Regions from separate parts of the Azospira sp. MPR-E4 genome, predicted to be linked through region 1. Evidence: predicted binding sites of a transcription regulator. Region 1 holds the regulator's gene; the other holds the start of a gene.

Evidence for each region. Region 1 encodes sigma-54, which starts transcription at its own class of promoters, with help from an activator protein. Its sites were predicted from a motif close to TGGCACGCTTNCTGCTNA; they were not measured.
Region 2: AC1RTA_RS08775 (nitrate reductase) is a predicted target of sigma-54. The motif match lies at 3,432-3,449, and genes of this name have one in related genera.

The regions. Positions count from the first base shown of each region.
Region 1 covers NZ_JBXAST010000016.1:20,723-27,728, forward strand. The annotation lists gene recX (recombination regulator RecX) at 1-309, shown strand, start outside; gene lptB (LPS export ABC transporter ATP-binding protein) at 375-1,121, shown strand; gene AC1RTA_RS07140 (RNA polymerase factor sigma-54) at 1,188-2,666, shown strand; gene hpf (ribosome hibernation-promoting factor, HPF/YfiA family) at 2,681-3,001, shown strand; gene ptsN (PTS IIA-like nitrogen regulatory protein PtsN) at 3,157-3,642, shown strand; gene hprK (HPr(Ser) kinase/phosphatase) at 3,611-4,546, shown strand; gene AC1RTA_RS07160 (PsiF family protein) at 4,592-4,906, shown strand; gene AC1RTA_RS07165 (hypothetical protein) at 5,031-5,702, shown strand; gene AC1RTA_RS07170 (hypothetical protein) at 5,719-6,534, shown strand; gene AC1RTA_RS07175 (hypothetical protein) at 6,598-7,006, shown strand, end outside.
Region 2 covers NZ_JBXAST010000022.1:39,366-46,371, forward strand. The annotation lists gene ybiB (DNA-binding protein YbiB) at 1-613, opposite strand, end outside; gene AC1RTA_RS08775 (nitrate reductase) at 645-3,410, opposite strand; gene AC1RTA_RS08780 (ClpXP protease specificity-enhancing factor) at 3,633-4,052, opposite strand; gene AC1RTA_RS08785 (glutathione S-transferase N-terminal domain-containing protein) at 4,161-4,757, opposite strand; gene AC1RTA_RS08790 (cytochrome c1) at 4,840-5,553, opposite strand; gene AC1RTA_RS08795 (cytochrome b) at 5,567-6,871, opposite strand; gene petA (ubiquinol-cytochrome c reductase iron-sulfur subunit) at 6,875-7,006, opposite strand, start outside.

The sequences.
Region 1 (7,006 bases):
CTTTCCGATGCCCGCTATGCCAGTGAAAGGGTCGCCATCCGCGCCCGCCGCTACGGCGATGCCCGGCTGGCCCAGGAGCTGCGGCAGAAGGGCGTGGCCGAGGAAACCGTCGCCGCGGCCCTGGCCCAGGGCGGCAGCGAGCTGGAACGGGCGCGCCAGGTGTGGCAGAAGAAATTCGCCGCCCTGCCCGCCGATCTGGCCGAGCGGGCCAAACAGACCCGCTTCCTCCTCAGCCGCGGCTTTGCCGCCGCCACCGTCCGCCAGGTGCTGCAGGGCGGCTGGGACGACGAGTCCGGCAGCGACTGGTAGAACCCCCGGGCGACACCTCTGGCACAATGCCTTTACGCCCCCGCATTCATAGAATCCGATAGCCCATGTCCGAGCAGAACCCCGACCTCATCGCCAAGCTTTCCGCCAACAACCTGAAAAAGCGCTACAAGTCCCGCACCGTGGTGCATGACGTGTCCTTCGAGGTGGGCAGCGGTGAGGTGGTGGGCCTGCTGGGCCCCAACGGTGCCGGCAAGACCACCTGTTTCTACATGATCGTCGGCCTGGTGCCCTCCGACGGCGGCTCCATCCAGCTGCAGAATCAGGAAGTGACCCACTTCCCCATCCACAAGCGGGCCCATCTGGGCATTTCCTACCTGCCCCAGGAGGCTTCCGTCTTCCGCAAGCTCAACGTGGAGGAGAACATCCGCGCCGTGCTGGAACTGCAGAAGCTGCCCAAGCACGAGATCGACCTGCGCCTGGAGGAACTGCTGGAAGAGCTGCACATCGGCCACATTCGCGCTTCCAATGCCGCCGCCCTGTCCGGTGGCGAGCGCCGCCGGGTGGAAATCGCCCGGGCCCTGGCCACCTCTCCCCGTTTCATCCTGCTGGATGAGCCCTTCGCCGGCGTGGACCCCATCGCCGTGCTGGAAATCCAGAAGATCATCCGTTTCCTCAAGGACCGCAGCATCGGCGTGCTCATCACCGACCACAACGTGCGTGAGACCCTGGGCATCTGCGACCGGGCCTACATCATCAATGAGGGCCGGGTGCTGGCGTCTGGCCGCCCGGATGAGATCGTTTATAATGAAGACGTCCGAAAAGTATATCTGGGCGAGAGCTTCCGTCTCTGACGAGCCCAGTCTCCGAGTCTTTCCCTCAACCCGCTCATTGCCGCCGGCCCCTTCGGCCCCGGGTCCATGAAACCAACCCTCCAACTCAAACTCTCGCAGCACCTGGCCCTGACGCCACAGCTGCAGCAGTCCATCCGGCTGCTGCAGCTGTCGACGCTCGAGCTGGAGCAGGAGTTGGAGAAGTATCTGCTGGAAAACCCCCTGCTGGAGCGCGAGGACGAGAACTACGAGCCCTCCTACAGCGGGAGCGAAGGCGAATACGCCGGCAGTACGGCCGAGGCCGCTGCCGAAGGCCCGCGGGAAGGCGATAGCGGCGAATCCGGTGAAGGCGCCGACAGTCACGGCCCCGAAGAAGTCCGGGACGACAGCCGGGACAGCCTGGGCGAGGGCGAGGACTGGTTTGCCGAAGGCAGCTACCCTTCCGCCTCCCGCGACGAGGACGAGGATTCCGACTTCCAGGAAGTGCAGGCCGCCAACACCTCCCTGCGCGACCACCTCAACTGGCAGCTGGGCCTGATGCAGCTCTCCGAGCGGGACCGGCAGCTGGTCAGCTTCCTGATCGAGGCTCTGGACGAGGACGGCTACCTGACCCAGCCCCTGGAGGAGCTGCAGGAAGCCCTGCCGGAAGAGCTGGAAATCGACCTGGACGACCTGCAGATCGCCCTGCGCCACCTGCAGCACCTGGACCCGACCGGTGTCGGCGCCCGCACTCCGGGCGAATGCCTGGCCCTGCAGCTGGAAGCCCTGCCGGCCGACGAGGTGCGGGACCAGGCCCTGAAGCTGGTGCGCCATCATCTGGAACTGCTGGCCGGCCGGGACTTCACCAAGCTGAAGAAGCTGCTGGGCTGCGACGACGAGCGCCTGCGCGCCGTCACCAACCTGGTGAAGAGCCTCAACCCCCGGCCCGGCGCCCAGTACGCGCCCCTGGATGCCCGCTACATCACCCCGGACGTGGTGGTGAAGAAGGTGCGCAACCAGTGGACCGCCAGCATCAATCCGGACGCCTACCCGCGCCTGCGCATCAACCGGCTCTACGCCGAGATCCTCTCCAAGCAGCGCGGCTCCAGCCTCTCCGGCCAGCTGCAGGAGGCCCGCTGGCTGATCAAGAACGTGCAGCAGCGTTTCGACACCATCCTGCGCGTGTCCCAGGCCATCCTGGACCGCCAGCGCCAGTTCTTCGAACACGGCGAGGTGGCCATGCGTCCCCTGGTACTGCGGGAAATCGCCGAAACCCTGGGCCTGCACGAATCCACCGTTTCCCGGGTGACCACCCAGAAGTACATGGCCACCCCCCGGGGCATTTTCGAACTCAAGTATTTCTTCGGCAGCCACGTGGCCACGGATACGGGGGGCGCCTGTTCGGCCACCGCCATCCGGGCCCTGATCAAGCAGCTGGTGGCGGCCGAAGACCCCAAAAAACCCCTTTCGGACAGTCAAATATCCGAAATTCTTGGCCAACAAGGCATTGTTGTGGCGCGTCGAACCATTGCAAAATACAGAGAAGCGCTCAACATTTCGCCGGCCAACCTACGCAAGTCCATCTAAAAAAGGAGCGAGCCATGAACCTGCACATCACCGGACATCACCTGGAAGTCACCCCGGCGATCCGCGACTACGTCACTGCCAAGCTGGAGCGGGTTACGCGTCACTTCGACAGCGTCATCGACGTCAACGTCATCCTCACCGTGGAAAAGCTGAAGCAGAAGGCTGAAGTCACCGTGCGCGTGCCCGGCAAGGACATCCACGTGGATGCCGAGGATGCCGACCTGTATGCCGCCGTGGACACCCTGATCGACAAGCTGGACCGCCAGGTGCAGAAGTACAAGCAGAAGGCCCAGGATCACCACCGCGACACCATCAAGAATCACATCGAAGAGTGATCTGATTCCCTCTCCGGGACTGGGATGAAAGGCATAGGCGGCGGGGTCGTTTTCCGTTATGATCCCGCCACTTTTCGCCAGGTATCCTGCCTGAATCCCAGTCTCCAACCGGCCCTGCCGCCGCCATCCCGCTGTTCGGGGAAGGTTCCCGCCCCATGGATCTGATCGCCAAACTCCTCCCTCCCGCCCACATCCTGCTGGACCTCGAAGCCAGCAGCAAGAAGCGGGCATTCGAGCAGGCCGGACTGCTGTTCGAGAACAACCTGGGCATCGCCCGGGCCACGGTTTTCGACAGCCTCTTCGCCCGGGAAAAACTCGGTTCCACCGGCCTGGGCCAGGGGGTTGCCATTCCCCACGGCCGCATCAAGGGGCTCAAGGAAGCCGCCGGCGCCTTCATGCGCCTGTCCGCCCCGGTGCCTTTCGATTCCCCCGATGGCAAGCCCGTCGGCCTGATGTTCGTGCTGCTGGTGCCGGAACAGGCCACCGAGCAGCATCTGCAGATTCTTTCCGAGCTGGCCCAGCGTTTCTCCGACCGGGCCTTCCGCGAGGCCCTGGGCGCCTGCGACAACACCGACGACGCCCACCGCCTGTTCACCGACTGGGGGAACCATGCGGCAAATCTCCATCAGCCAGCTGTTTGAGGACCACCAGGACAAGCTGTCCCTGACCTGGGTCGCGGCCCAGGGTGCCGAACGCTCCATCGAGATCCGGGAGCGGGGCAACTACGGCGCCGACGTGGTCGGCCACCTCAACCTGATCCACCCGGAACGCCTGCAGGTCATCGGCGCCGCCGAGTACCAGTGGCTGAGCCGCGTCAATCCTGAGCGCCTCAAGGCGCAGATGAACGAAATTTTCGCCGCCCAGCCCCCTGCCGTCATCGTCGCCGAGGGCCTGGAAGTGCTGCCGGCCGTGCTGGAGGGCTGCGAGAGCACCGGCACGCCCCTGTTCACCACCGCCAAACCCTGCTCGGCCGTGATCGACCTGCTGCGCATCTACCTCTCCCGCCGCCTGGCGGACACGGTGTCGGTGCATGGCGTCTTCATGGACGTGCTGGGCATGGGCGTCCTCATCACCGGCGATTCCGGCGTCGGCAAGTCCGAACTGGCCCTGGAACTGATTTCCCGGGGCCACGGTCTGGTCGCCGACGACGTGGTGGAACTGGCCCGCATCGCTCCCGCCACCATCGAGGGCCGTTGCCCTGGCATGCTGCGGGACTTCCTCGAAGTGCGGGGCCTGGGCCTGCTCAATATCCGCACCATCTTCGGCGAGACCGCCTCCCGGCGGAAAATGAAGCTAAAGCTGATCGTGCACCTGCAAAAGCCGGTGGCCGGGGTGGATGCGCCGCGCCTGCCCCTGGATGCCCAGACCCAGGAGATCCTCGGCGTGGCCGTGCGCAAGGTGGTCATTCCGGTGGCTGCCGGGCGCAACCTGGCGGTGCTGCTGGAGGCGGCGGTGCGCAACAGCATCCTGCAGCTGCGCGGCATCGACAACATGCAGGAATTCATCACCCGGCAGCAGAAGCTGCTGCTTGACGACGATATTTGACGAACGCATAGTGGTAAGCCCTGCCTGACCACTGACGGAGACACCATGAAAAAGATGCTGCTAGCCCTGTTTTCCCTGGCCTGTATCGGCCTGGCTCCCGTTGCCGGCGCCGCCGACGCGGCCAAAGCGCCGACGCCCCAGCAGGAGCGCATGAAGAACTGCAACAAGGAAGCCGGCGAGAAGGGCCTCAAGGGCGACGAGCGCAAGGGATTCATGAAGACCTGCCTCTCCGGCAAGACCGCCGATGCTCCCGCCGCCAATGCGGAGTGCCAGTCCAAGGCCGCGGAGAAGAAGCTGGCCGGTGCCGCCAAGGCCTCCTTCATCAAGAAGTGCGAAGCCGACAGCCAGGCTGCCAAGTAAGCCCGGGGCGGACTTCCCGCAAAAATGCCAGCCGATTGAAGGCTGGCATTTTTTTTGACAGAATGGCCTGCCCCATTCCACCTGCCCCGGCGTTGATGCCGGGGACTTTCCCTGGAGCCCCGAGATGAAGCCTGCCCCCCTGCGTGCCGCTTCCCGCCTGCTCTGCTGCGGCCTGCTGCTGGCGGCAACCGGCGGCGCCCGGGCCTTCAGTTTTGCCGAGGACGAGAAGCAGGGTGCTGCCGAGGAGGAGGGCCGCCGCGGCCGCATCGCCCAGCATCTGGCCGTACCCTGCAAGGCGGCATTGCGCAACCAGGGCATCCTGGTGGCCCTGGCCGACCAGACGGCCGACGGCTACCAGCTGCAGGGCAGCAAATACGGCCGCCATGCCGCCGTGATCAACCAGAAGCTGAAGGCCCTGGGCCTGAAGACCTACACCGCCGAGGAGCAGCGGGCCCGCATCGCCCAGGCCGAGATGGAGGCCTATTTCCGCAACGACCCGGACGCGGCCCTGGCCGCTTCCAGCAAGCTGGGCGCCGCTTTCGTGCTCAAGGGCGGGGTTTCCACCCGCACCGCCTACAACCCGGTGGTGCGCCTGCCCGAGGTCTATGTGACCATGCATTTCACCCTGGCGGCGGCGGACGGCCGCACCATTTCCACCGCCACGGCCAAGGCCGAGTCCTATTCCGGCAGTGACACCGCCGGCATGGCCCTGGAGCTGGTCCATGAGCAGGCCGAGGAGGTCGTGGCCAAGCTCTACAACGATTACTGCCGGGCTGCCGGCAAACCAAAAAAATAAACCTACGGAGTCTTTCATGCGTCAGTACATCGCCCCCATTGCCCTGGCCCTGGCCTGCGCCGGTTCGGCCCATGCCCAGCCGGTTTTCGACAGCCCGTCGCCCACCGCCGGCAGCGACACCTCCAAGCAGGCCAACGAAATGGCCGACAAGGCCATGTACAAGCCGGTGGAGTACGCCAATGCGGCGAAGAAGGGCCCGGCCCTGGTGGTCATCCCGGGGGAGGTGAAGTCCAACAACGCCTCCTTTACCCAGAAATACGGCCCCAACAACATCGCCGACTACGCCGAACTGGAACTGGGCAAGGCCAACTTCAAGATTCTCGAACGCTCCGACATGGGGCCCCTGCTCAACGAGTTCACCCTGGCCTACACCATGGGTGACCCCAGCGCCGCCCGCAAGCTGCTGCAGAAGGGCAAGTTCAAGACCACCAAATACGTGGTCAAGTTCGACATCCTCAAGGCCGAACAGGTGGCCCAGGCCCAGCAGGGCTTCGACGGTCGCTCCGTGGGCAAGCTGCTGGGCGTCTTCGGCGCCTTCTCCGGCTCCATGGGCGGGGCCCAGGCCGGGGCCGTCGGCGAGACGGTGGTCGGTTCGGTGCAGACCCAGGAAAACACCGGGGTGTGGATCATCGGCATGCGCTACAAGATCATCGACGCCAACACCACCGAACAGGTGGCCACCGGCTATACCGAGGAAAAAATGGAACTGGGAGCCAAGGGCTCGTCGGTGATGGGCGTTTCCTCCGGCGCCTCCGGCGGCCTCACCCTGGACAGCATGGTGCAGCGCCTGGTGCAGAAGAACGTCTGGGAAATCGACAGCAAGTACAAGTAACGCTGCCCTAGGGGGCGCCGGCCCAAGGCCGGCCTATACGTACATAAAAACAGGGAGTCTTCCATGAGTGTGCAGCGCCTGCTTCTTCTTTCCTCTTTTGGCCTGGTTCTGGCCGCCTGCCAGACCAATCCGTCGAAGTGCGATCCCGACAACCCGTCGGCGACCTGCGGCAGTTCGACTTCCGATCAGGCCAATGCCATGGCCGACAAGGCCATGTACAAGCCGGTGGAGTACGCCAATGCGGCGAAGAAGGGGCCCCAGATCGTCGTGATCCCTGGGGAAATCAAGAGCAACAATGCCAGCTTCACCCAGAAGTTCGGCCCCAACAACATCGCCGACTACGCCGAACTGGAACTGGGCAAGGCCAATTTCAAGGTGCTGGAGCGGGCCGACCTAGGTCCCCTGCTCAACGAGTTCACCCTGGCCTACACCATGGGTGATCCATCCAAGGCCCGGAAAATGCTGCAGAAGG
Region 2 (7,006 bases), on a different contig from region 1:
CCGGATGGGTGGCGGCCCCCAGCAGGACGCCGCCGCCCTTGAAGGGGTCGAGCATCTTCACCAGGCTGTGGGCGCTGTTGCGCAGGCCCAGGCGGCTGCGCAGGGAGAGCAGGTTGTGCAGCCCCGGGCTGAGCACGTTGAGGGGCACGAAGGCCACGCCGTAGCCGTCCATGGCCTGCTGCACGGCGCTGTGGCTGGCGCAGGGCATCAGGCCCAATTCGCGAAAGACGTGGGCCGAAGTGACCCGGCCATAGCCTTCGAGCAGGCCGTGCACCAGCACCGGCACGCCGAAGCGCTGCAGCAGCAGGGCCAGCAGGGGCGTCAGGTTGGCCCCCTTGCGGGCGCCGTTGTAGCTGGGAATGACCACCGGCCGGATGCGCCCGGGGGGCGGCCGCAGGGCATGCACCCGCTCGCTGGCGGCGGCCAGGAAGCCGATCATTTCCTCGGCGCTCTCGCCCTTGACCCGCAGGGCGATGGTGATGGCCCCCAGTTCCAGTTCGGGCACACCGCCGTCGAGCATGGCGCCGTAGAGCAGCTGGGCCTCCTCCTGGGTCAGGTCCTTGGGGCCTTCGGCCCCGCGGCCGAGTTCCTTGATGAAGTGGGCGTAATTCATGGGCGTCTCCCCGGTTTTCCTTGTCTTTCCCTCAGGCAGCCTGGGGGGATGTCTTGGCAACGATGATTTTCTTCACTTCGGGCAGGCAGCCGCCGCAGAAGGTTCCGCATTTTAGCTCGTTCTGCAGGCCGTCCAGGTCCAGGCCCCTGGCGATGCCGGCCTCGATCTGGGCCTGGGTGATGTCGGCGCACTTGCACACCACCGGGCTGGCGCGCAGCAGCTTGGCCGGCGGCGTGCTGATGGGGGCCACCGCCCAGCGCAGCAGGTCCGGGTCCAGCACGTCGTCGGAGATGGCGTCCTTGAGCCAGGCCAGGGCCTGGGTCTCGCCGGCCAGGCGCACCCCGAGCAGGTGGCCGTCCCGGGCCAGGGCCCGCTTGCCGATGTGGCGGCGGCGGTCGGCGTAGACGATGGCGCCCTCCTCCCGCTCCAGGTCGAAGAGGGCGTCGATCTCCCGGATCTGGGCCTCGTCCAGGGGCGCCTCTGCCGCGGCGCGGAACACCACCAGGGGCTGGCCGCGGCCATAGAGGCCGACGCTGGCGTAGGGGAAGCGGGGCAACAGGCGGCGCGCCCTTTGCAGCAGGGCCAGGCTGGAGGCCAGGGCGTCGGGCCCCTCTCCGGCCCGCACCACGGCCAGGGGCCAGGGCAGGTCGGCCTTTTCCACCTGCACCGGGGCGTGCTTCAGCTCGGGCTGCAGGGAAATGGGATCGCAGGCCGGGCCGGTGAAGGCGTTGACGCCGGCGCCGTGCATGAACCGGCTGCCCCAGTGCATGGGCAGCCAGGCCCGGCCCTGCTTCAGGCCGGCCACGGCGGCCACCCGCAGCACCAGGCTGTCGCGGCCGTTGCTGACCCGGGCCAGGTCGCCGTCCTCCAGACCCCGGTGGCGCAGGTCGCAGGGATGCATGGCCAGCACCGCCTCCTCGGCGCCGTGGAACAGGCGCGGTACGGTGCCGGTACGGCTCATGCCGTGCCACTGGTCCCGCAGGCGGCCGGAGAGAAGGCTGATGGGCTGATCCACATCGGTGGGCTCGGCCACCTCCTGGTGCTGCACCGGGACGAAGCGGGCGCGGCCGGAAGGCGTGGGGAAGCGGCCGTCGGCGTAAAGCCGGGGCAGGCCGGCCTCGGCCCCTTCGGGGAAGGGCCACAGCTGGGGCCCGCGCTGCTCCAGGAGGCCGTAGGAGAGGCCGGTGATGTCCAGGTCCCGGCCCCGGGTGCTGTCCCGGTGCTCGTTGAAGATGGCTTCGGGACGGCGGTAGGGGAACAGGCGGCGGGCCTCTTCGCCCCGGCCCAGCTCGTCCCCCAGGCGGTGGGCGAAATCGACGGCGATGGCCCAGTCGGCCCGGGCCTCGCCGGCCGGCGCCACGGCAGCCCGCACCCGGGAGATGCGGCGCTCCGAATTGGTCACCGTGCCCTCCTTCTCGCCCCAGCTGGCGGCGGGCAGCAGCAGGTCGGCGTAGGCGGCGGTGTCGGTGTCGCCGTAGGCTTCCTGCAGCACCACGAATTCCGCCGTCTCCAGGGCAGCCCGCACCCGGGCCTGGTCCGGCAGGGAATGGGCCGGGTTGGTGCAGGCGATCCACAGGGCCTTGACCTCGCCCCGGCCCACGGCCTCGAACAGCTGCACGGCGGTGAGGCCGGGCTTGGCCGGCACCTCGGGCACGCCCCAGAAGCGGGCCACTTCGGCCCGGTGCTCGGCGTTGCCCAGATCCCGGTGGGCTGAGAGCAGGTTGGCCATGCCCCCCACTTCCCGGCCGCCCATGGCGTTGGGCTGGCCGGTGAGGGAGAAGGGGCCGGCGCCGGGCCGGCCGATGTGGCCGGTGGCCAGGTGCAGGTGGATCAGGGCGGCGTTGTTGTGGCTGCCGTGGCGGGACTGGTTGAGGCCCTGGCACCAGAGGGACAGGCTGGCCTTGGAGAGGCCGAACCAGCGCGCCGCCTGGACGATGTCCTCGGCTGGGATGCCGCAGATCTGGGCCGCCGCGGCGGGGCTGTAGTCCGCCGCAATCGCCTCCAGGGCGGCAAAGCCTTCGGTGTGGGCGGCGATGTAGTCCCGGTCCACCAGGTTCTCGGCCAGCAGCACGTGCAGCATGGCGTTGTAGAGGGCGATGTCGGTGCCGGGCTTCAGGGCCAGGTGCAGGTCGGCGATGGCGGCCGTCTCGCTGCGGCGGGGGTCGGCGACGATGATCTTGAGTTCGGGATTGGCTGCCCGGGCATCCTCGATGCGGCGGAAGACGATGGGATGGGCGGCGGCCGGATTGGCGCCGGTGATGAACAGGCACTGGGCCAGGCCGATGTCCTCGTAGCAATTGGGCGGCGCGTCCACGCCCAGGGTCAGCTTGTAGCCGGAGGCGGCGGAGGACATGCAGAGGCGGGAGTTGGTGTCGATGTTGTTGCTGCCGATGAAGCCCTTCACCAGCTTGTTGAAGACGTAGTAGTCCTCGGTCAGCAGCTGGCCGGAGACGTAGAAGGCCACCGCCTCCGGTCCGTGCTCGGCGATGACGGCGGCGAAACGGCGGGCCGCCACGGCCATGGCCTGCTCCCAGCTCACCCGCTGGCGCGGCTGGTCGCGGCGGGTGCGCACTTCCGGATAGAGGGCCCGGTTGGCCTGAAGGGTGCCGGGGGCGGCGGTGAGGTGCAGGGTCGCCCCCTTGGCGCAGAGGCGCCCCTGGTTGGCCGGGTGCTCCGGGTCGCCGCGCACGTCGGTGATGCGGCCGTCGCGGCTGTCGATGAGGACGCCGCAGCCGGTGCCGCAGTAGCAGCAGGTGGAAGGGGTGACACTGGGGGGGAAGTGGCTTTCATTTGGCATGGTCTGGGCTCCTGCCCCAACACAGCAACAGCCATGCCACCATTAATAATCAATGGGTTACTAATAAACAACAGCGAATCCGCCAGGCGAACGGCTGGATTTCGGCCCCAGCTTGGCGCATCCCGCGCCAGCTTGGTGCGCCAAAGAAAAACCGCCTCGGCTTGGGGCGCGAGGCGGTTTCCGGTGGAGCGGCGGGGAGTACCCGGGAGGGAAAGCCCCCGCTCACTTCACCCGCTGCAGGTGGGGACGGCCGCTGGGCGGTGCAGCCGGCGGCTCCGGCGGGGTCTCGTCGCCGACATCCGCCACCACTTCGCCCTCGCCTTCCACTTCTTCATCCACCTCGAAGGCCATGCCGGCCCCGTTTTCACGGGCGTAGATGGCCACCACATTGCCCACCGGCACCGACAGATCCCGGGCCACACCGCCAAAACGGGCGGCAAAGCTGATCAGCTCGTTGCTCATGTTGAGGTGGGAAGTGGCGTCGCCGCTGATGTTGAGGACGATCTGGCCGTCCCGCACGTACTCGCGGGGCACCAGGGTCCGGTCATCCACGGCCACTGCGATGTAGGGGGTAAAGCCGTTGTCCACGCACCATTCGTAAATGGCGCGGATCAGGTAGGGCTTGGTGGAGGGCAGTTGCATGACAGTCTTCCGCTGAATGGCGCCGACCGGTCCGGCCGACGCACCGGCACCGCAGGCGCCGGCCTGGAGAAAAGACGGGGACACCGTGGCGGCGCCCCCGTCAGTTCGTTACTTGCGCATCACCTTTTCGGAAGGCGTCAGGGCATCGATGAAGCCCTGGCGGCTGAAGATGCGCTCGGCGTACTTCATCAGCGGCGCGGCGGTCTTCGGCAGGTCGATGCCGTAGTGGTCCAGGCGCCACAGCAGGGGGGCGATGGCCACGTCGAGCATGGAGAACTCGTCGCCCAGCATGAACTTCTGCTTGGCGAACATGGGAGCCAGCTCGGTCAGGCGGTTGCGGATTTCGGTCCGCGCCTTGTCGGCGGTCTTGGCGTTCTTTTCCAGGGGCTCGATGTAGGCAAAGATTTCCCGTTCCATGGTGGACAGCAGCTGGCGCGCCCGGGCCCGCATGATGGGGTCGGCCGGCATGAGCTGGGGATGGGGGAAACGCTCATCGATGTATTCGTTGATGATGTTGGGTTCGTACAGGATCAACTCGCGCTCGACCAGCACCGGCACCCGGTTGTACGGGTTGATGACGGCAATGTCTTCGGGCTTGTTGAAGAGGTCCACATCGATCACCTGGAAGTCCATGCCCTTTTCGAACAGGACGATGCGGCAGCGGTGGCTGAAGGGATCGGTGGTGCCGGAGTAGAGGTTCATCATGACTCGTTACCTCAAAAAGGAATCGGCACCGCCGCCGGGAAAAGCCCCGATCGGCGATGCCGTAGCCTGAATGTCAGGCGGATTAGTGCACGTCTTTCCAGTACTCGCGCTTGAGAGCGTAAGCAACGACGAAGAGCACGCCGAGGAACAGCAGGACGGCAATGCCCAGCTGCTTGCGCAGACCGGAAACGGGTTCACCGATGTACACCAGGAAACCGACCAGGTCAGCGATTTGCTTGTCGTACTCGGCGGCGGACAGCTTGCCGGGCACGGCCAGTTCCAGCTTGTGGGTCTCGTGGTTCAGCACTTGCTGACCCTGCAGTTCCCACAGGATGTGCGGCATGCCGACGTTCTCGAACACCACGTTGTTCCAGCCGGTGGGACGCTTGTCGTCACGGTAGAAGGAACGCAGGTAGGTGTAGAGCCAGTCGGCGCCGGGACCGGCTTCGGAAGCGCGGGCACGGGCGATCAGGGTCAGGTCGGGCGGGGTGGCGCCGAACCATTGCTTGGCTTCGTCCGGACGGATGGCGACGCGCATGGGTTCGCCCACCTTGTCGGCGGTGAACAGCAGGCTGTCCTTGATCTGCTGCTCGGTCAGACCGATGCCGGTCAGCCGGTTGTAGCGCATGAAGGAGGCGCCGTGGCAGTTCAGGCAGTAGTTCACGAACAGCTTGGCGCCGTTTTGCAGGGCCGCGTTGTCGCCGGAAACGTCCGGAGCCTTGTCCAGATGCACGGCGGCGCCGCTGGCCAGCGCCATCAGGGGCGCGAAGAGCAATGCAGTAAGCAGTTTTTTCATGTCGCTCTCGTCCTTATTTCATGGTCACACGCTCGGGTTCCGGCGTGTACTTGTCCACCTTGGAATACCACGGCATCAGCAGGAAGAAGCCGAAGTAGATCAGGGAGCAAACCTGGGAGACCTTCTCGCCCCAGTAGGAGGGCGGCTGGGTACCGAGGTAGCCCAGGATCACGAAGCAGATCACGAACAGGGTCAGGAAGGTCTTGTAGATCGGACCGCGGTAGCGGATGGACTTGACCGGGCTGCGATCCAGCCAGGGCAGGAAGGCGAAGATCACCACGGAAGCGCCCATGGCCACCACACCCCAGAACTTGGCATCCAGACCCAGGATCGGCCACACCATGGCGCGCAGGATGGAGTAGAAGGGGGTGAAGTACCACACCGGAGCGATGTGGGGCGGGGTCTTCAGGGGATCGGCCGGAATGAAGTTGTTGTATTCCAGGAAGTAGCCGCCGCCTTCGGGTGCGAAGAACACCACGCAGGAGAAGACCATCAGGAAGACCACGACGCCGACGATGTCCTTGACGGTGTAGTAGGGATGGAAGGGAATGCCGTCCAGGGGATGGCCGTTCTCGTCCTTCAGCTTCTTGATCTCGACGCCGTCGGGGTTGTTGGAACCGACTTCGTGCAGGGCCAGGATGTGGGCGGCGACGAGGCCGATCAGCACCAGGGGCATGGCGATCACGTGGAAGGAGAAGAAACGGTTCAGGGTTGCATCGCCCACCACGAAGTCACCGCGCAGCCAGACGGACAGGTCCGGTCCGATCAGGGGAATGGCGGAGAACAGGTTCACGATCACCTGGGCGCCCCAGAAGGACATCTGGCCCCAGGGCAGCAGGTAGCCGAAGAAGGCTTCGCCCATCAGGCACAGGAAGATGCCGACGCCGAACAGCCAGATCAGCTCGCGGGGCTTGCGGTAGGAACCGTAGAGCATGCCGCGGAACATGTGCAGGAAGACGACGATGAAGAAGGCGGAAGCACCGGTGGAGTGCATGTAGCGGATCAGCCAGCCCCAGGGCACGTCGCGCATGATGTACTCGACGGAGGCGAAAGCCACGGGCACGCCGGCGGCGTTCAGGGAAGCATCCGGCTTGAAGTGCATCACCAGGAAGATGCCGGTGACGATCTGCAGCACCAGGACCAGCAGGGCCAGGGAGCCGAAGAAGTACCAGAAGTTGAAGTTCTTCGGTGCGTAGTACTCGGACAGGTGGCCCTTCCACATGGAAGTGGCGGGGAAGCGGGCATCGACCCACTCCAGCACGTTGCCGCCGATGGAACCGTCGGACTTGTACTTTTCGAAATTGGTATTGGCAGCCATTCCTTACGCCCCCTTCTTGTCTTCGCCGATCAGGATGCGGGTATCGGACAGATACATGTGCGGCGGAACTTCCAGGTTGGTCGGAGCCGGCTTGGCCTTGTAAACGCGGCCGGCAAAGTCGAAGGTGGAACCGTG